2 regions of the Bradyrhizobium sp. CCBAU 11430 genome follow, and region 2 is predicted to be linked to the other one. Evidence: predicted binding sites of a transcription regulator. Region 2 holds the regulator's gene; the other holds the start of a gene.
What was found. The regulator LexA, encoded in region 2, represses DNA repair genes until DNA is damaged. The targets are predictions, from matches to a motif close to TGTTCNNNNTGTGTTCNG.
Positions count from the first base shown of each region.

Region 1: a site for LexA is predicted at 1,183-1,200, ahead of XI04_RS37780 (putative DNA modification/repair radical SAM protein). Genes of this name have one in related genera too.

Region 1 covers NZ_LBJV01000074.1:225,058-227,258, reverse strand. The annotation lists gene XI04_RS37790 (Y-family DNA polymerase) at 1-432, opposite strand, end outside; gene XI04_RS37785 (ImuA family protein) at 329-1,117, opposite strand; gene XI04_RS37780 (putative DNA modification/repair radical SAM protein) at 1,281-2,201, shown strand, end outside.
Region 2 covers NZ_LBJV01000050.1:29,786-31,986, forward strand. The annotation lists gene XI04_RS13700 (hypothetical protein) at 1-348, opposite strand, end outside; gene lexA (transcriptional repressor LexA) at 910-1,611, opposite strand; gene XI04_RS13710 (molybdopterin molybdotransferase MoeA) at 1,788-2,201, opposite strand, start outside.

The DNA of each region.
Region 1 (2,201 bases), on a different contig from region 2:
TCGGCCGAGCGCCCGAACCAGCGCTTGCAACAGCGCAGCCTCGCCGCCGAACAGATGCGCACAGCCGGTGATGTCGAGGAACAGCCCGTGCGGCGGATCGAGCGCGACCAGCGGCGTGAAGCGGTCGCACCAGTCGGCGATGTCGCTAAGCGTCTTCGCATCGGCCGCGACATCGGCGTCGAACACGCGCAAATCCGGGCACATCGCCCGCGCATTGGCGAGCGGCTGACCTACGTACAGGCCGAGACGCTCGGCAGCCTCGTCCAGCGCATGGATCACCAGCGCATTGTTGTCCTTGATGACGACGATGCTCGGCTCATTATTGGTTTTACCCAGCCCGGAGCTGTTGAAGAACCGCTGGATCCGGTCGATGGGCAGGCGTGGCAGCCACAGGCTGAGAATACGTCGACGGTTCACTGAACTGGCACTCATCACAATTCCATTCCATGATCCACCGGCCGCAGGGGCCATGACGATTACGCAAGAGTTCGGCATCGAAGCGCGGCGCGCCCCATGCGTCCCACACCGACCCCGGCGGCGAATGCGCCGCGCGCAGCATCCACCTGGTCTCCGCCGTCGAAGGCAGCGGCTGCGCCGCCATCCGCAGCATCAGGCCGGTGACGCCGGAGCCTTGCGCGGCCAGCGTCAGCTTGCGGCTCGCCACGAGATCGAACTGCCTGGTTTCGCCCCAGAGCTCGAGCACGACGGCGCCCAGCGCATCGCAGGCGAGCGCATCGGCCGAGGTACGCAGCGCGCTCTCGACATCGGCGGCGCGCACCATCACCACGCGGCGCGGATCGAGGCCGAGCTCGGCGAGCCCGCTCATCGACAGCGCGCCTGCCTCTATCTCTGAAAAATCCTGCCGTACCCACAGCAGCGGCCGCTGCGCCGAGACGCGCCCGGCAAGCCCCATGACGAAGCCGGTCGCGGCCGTCCCCTGAGACCCAGTGCAAAACACCTCGTGGATCGCCGCGCGCGCGAGCCCGCCCTTCAGCGCGTTGTCGGCTTCGCTGTGACCGAGCGCGACGCGATCGTGCGGATGCACGACCGTCGCCGTCTCGATGCGCTCGATCTGGCCGCGCAAGGTCGCAAGCGCGCTTGTCCGTGCGCCGCTCATGCTCGCCGCTCCTTCAGGGGTGATTGCCGATGGCTCTCAAAAAGAGAACCAGCGGCTGGCTCATTTGTTCATGATATGTTCTAATATAAAGCTAACGGCGCGTAGAGAGTCAATCGAATTGGCGCGCAAGCGGATTCATGAGCTGAATCAAAGGGATTCCAAGATGGACGTACAACGCAAGCTGGAAATCCTGGCGGACGCCGCCAAATACGACGCGTCCTGCGCCTCCAGCGGCACGGAGAAGCGGGATTCCAGCGACGGCAAGGGCATGGGGTCGACCGCACCCGGCATGGGCATCTGCCATTCCTATGCGCCGGATGGACGCTGCATCTCGCTGCTCAAGGTGCTGCTGACCAACGCCTGCAATTACGATTGCCTCTATTGCGTCAACCGCGCCTCCTCCAACGTGCCGCGCGCCCGCTTCACCGTCGACGAGGTGGTGAAGCTCACGCTCGACTTCTACCGGCGCAATTACATCGAGGGTCTGTTTCTCTCCTCAGGCATCATCCGCAGCCCCGACTACACCATGGAGCAGGTCGTGAGCGTCGCGCGAAAGCTGCGCGAGGATCATCACTTCCGCGGCTATATCCATCTCAAGACCATTCCCGAGGCCGACGATGCGCTGATCGCGGAAGCCGGCAAATATGCCGATCGTCTCTCCATCAACATCGAGATGCCCGAGGAAACGAGCCTGCAGCAATTCGCGCCGGAGAAGGACGTGCGCGCGATCCGCCGCACCATGGGCCGGCTGCGGCTGAAGCTGGACGAGGCCGAGGAAGGCCGCAGCGCGAAGACCAAGGCAAAGCCGCAGCGCTTCGCGCCGGCGGGCCAAAGCACGCAGATGATCGTCGGTGCTGATGCAGCCTCCGACCACACCATTCTCCACACCAGCGCCAATCTCTACGGCGCCTACCGTCTGCGGCGCGTCTACTACTCCGCCTTCAGCCCGATCCCCGACGCCAGCCGCGCCTTGCCTCTGGTGCAGCCGCCGCTGCTGCGCGAGCACCGGCTCTACCAGGCCGACTGGCTGATGCGGTTCTACGGTTTCGACGTTGCGGAGATCGTCGACGACAGCGCGATGCTG
Region 2 (2,201 bases):
CGGCAGTTGCAGCACGGTTGCGCGCTGGCCCTCGACGAGCTGCGTCACCAGCACGGATTTGCCGTCCGGGAATTCGATCGCATCATGATGGCGATCGGGAATGTGCGGATCGATCTTGCCGAACTTGCCGACGCGGGAGTTGACGGTGCGCGTCCAGATCCAGCGGTTGTCGTAACGGACGTTATCGGCGAAGGCGAGCTCCGTTCCCGGCAGCAGGCAGACCGCGACGGAGAGATCGGCTTCGGAGGCGAAGCCGCGCGTCGAGGTGCCGCGGAATGTTGTCGTGACGATCGTCTCGCCGACTTCTGCGGGGCGCGTCGCGACGGCATGCAGGCTGTAGTCACACATCGGGTGCTCCTCTATGCAGAGATAGCGACCCGCACCCCTTTTGGAGGCGCAGGCCCCTACCAGAGTGGAAGCACGTGACGGTCTGCTTGGTTGTAGGCAAATCTGCGGCTGGGATCCGCGAGCCCCGATCACATTATCTTTTCCATCTTTTCCGAATTCGATAGGAACAAAGTCGGCTTCCGTGCATTTGGCAGGCGCGCGTCAACGACCGGCGAAACCAGCCAGCCCGAGTATCGTCAGCTCGGCTGCGTGCGCGCTGCATTGCGGTTGTTGCGGATTTTCTGGATCACGGCCGTGTCCTAGCCGACATGATGATGCGACCAGCGTTGCTGCGGCTGCGCTCAAACGATCCGGCGCATTTGGGCTGTCCCCCTCGAACTCGCAAGGCCGCGAAGCGATGTTGCTTCCCGCGGCCTGCCGAGGATGTCGCGAAAGGGGGAGGGGCCGGACAATCTGTGCAGAACCAGAAAGACTATCCAGCCGGAGCGGACCATCATCCGCTCCAATCTCTGATCGGCGATGCCGACCGAAGGCGCGCGCGAGGCGCTGAAGACTCCGGTATCAGTACTTGCGGTAAAGCCCGATCAGCTTGCCCTGAATCTTCACGCGGTTCGGCGGCAGGATGCGCACCTCGTAAGCGGCATTGGCGGGCTCCAGCGCGATCGAGGCGCCGCGGCGGCGGAAGCGCTTGAGCGTGGCTTCCTCGTCGTCGATCAGCGCCACCACGATGTCGCCGGTATCGGCGCTCTCGTTGCGCTGGATCAGCGCCATGTCGCCGTCGAGGATGCCGGCCTCGACCATGGAATCGCCGCGCACTTCGAGCGCGTAATGCTCGCCGGAGCCGAGCATGTCTGGAGGCACGCTGATGGTGTGGCTGCGGGTCTGCAACGCCTCGATGGGGGTGCCGGCCGCGATGCGGCCCATCACGGGCACCGCAACGGGCCGCTCGCCCTCGTCCGCGGACGGGCTGGAGCTCGCGCGCAGCTTGCCGAGATTGCCCTCGATGACGCTTGGCGTGAAGCCGCGTCGGTTGCCGGCGGCAGCTTGGAGCTCCGGCAGCTTGATCACTTCGATGGCCCGGGCGCGGTTGGGCAGCCGGCGGATGAAGCCGCGCTCCTCGAGTGCGGTGATCAGGCGGTGGATGCCTGACTTCGAGCGCAGGTCGAGCGCATCCTTCATCTCGTCGAAGGACGGCGGCACGCCGCTTTCCTTCAAGCGTTCGCTGATGAACCGCAGAAGCTCGTATTGTTTGCGCGTTAACATCTCGACCAAAGTCCCCCGGTTGATGTCGTTCGATTCCGAGACGATGAGTTCAGCGATAAGCCGCTACATCCTCGAAACAAATCATGAACGGACACTATATGTTCGATACATGTTCCGCAACTGCTTAATTTACCGTGAACAGAGCGAAACTCGCCGAATGCGTGTGGCCGCGCAGTTCAGACGGGGAGCCGCAGCACTTCGCAGGGGCTGCCGGCCTCGGCCTTTGGCGCAAGCGGTGCGCGCACGAGAAGTACCTGTGCTGCAGCAAGATTCGCAAGCAGAGAGGAGTCTTGATGGCTGACGGGAAGGGCGACGAGCGTGCCGTCGTCGCGCGGCTCCAGGCGCGCGCGCAGATAATCCTCGCGCTGGTCATTGGCGCCGAGATCGCGGCCCAGCACGGCGCGCTCGCGATGGTGATGAATCACCGAACGGCCCGACAGCGCGCGAATCAGCGGCACCATGAACAGGAAGGCGCACACGTAGGACGACACGGGATTGCCGGGCAGGCCAATGACTCCCATCGTCCCTAAGCGTCCGTGCATCATCGGTTTGCCGGGCCGCATCGCGATCTTCCAGAACGCCAACGCGAT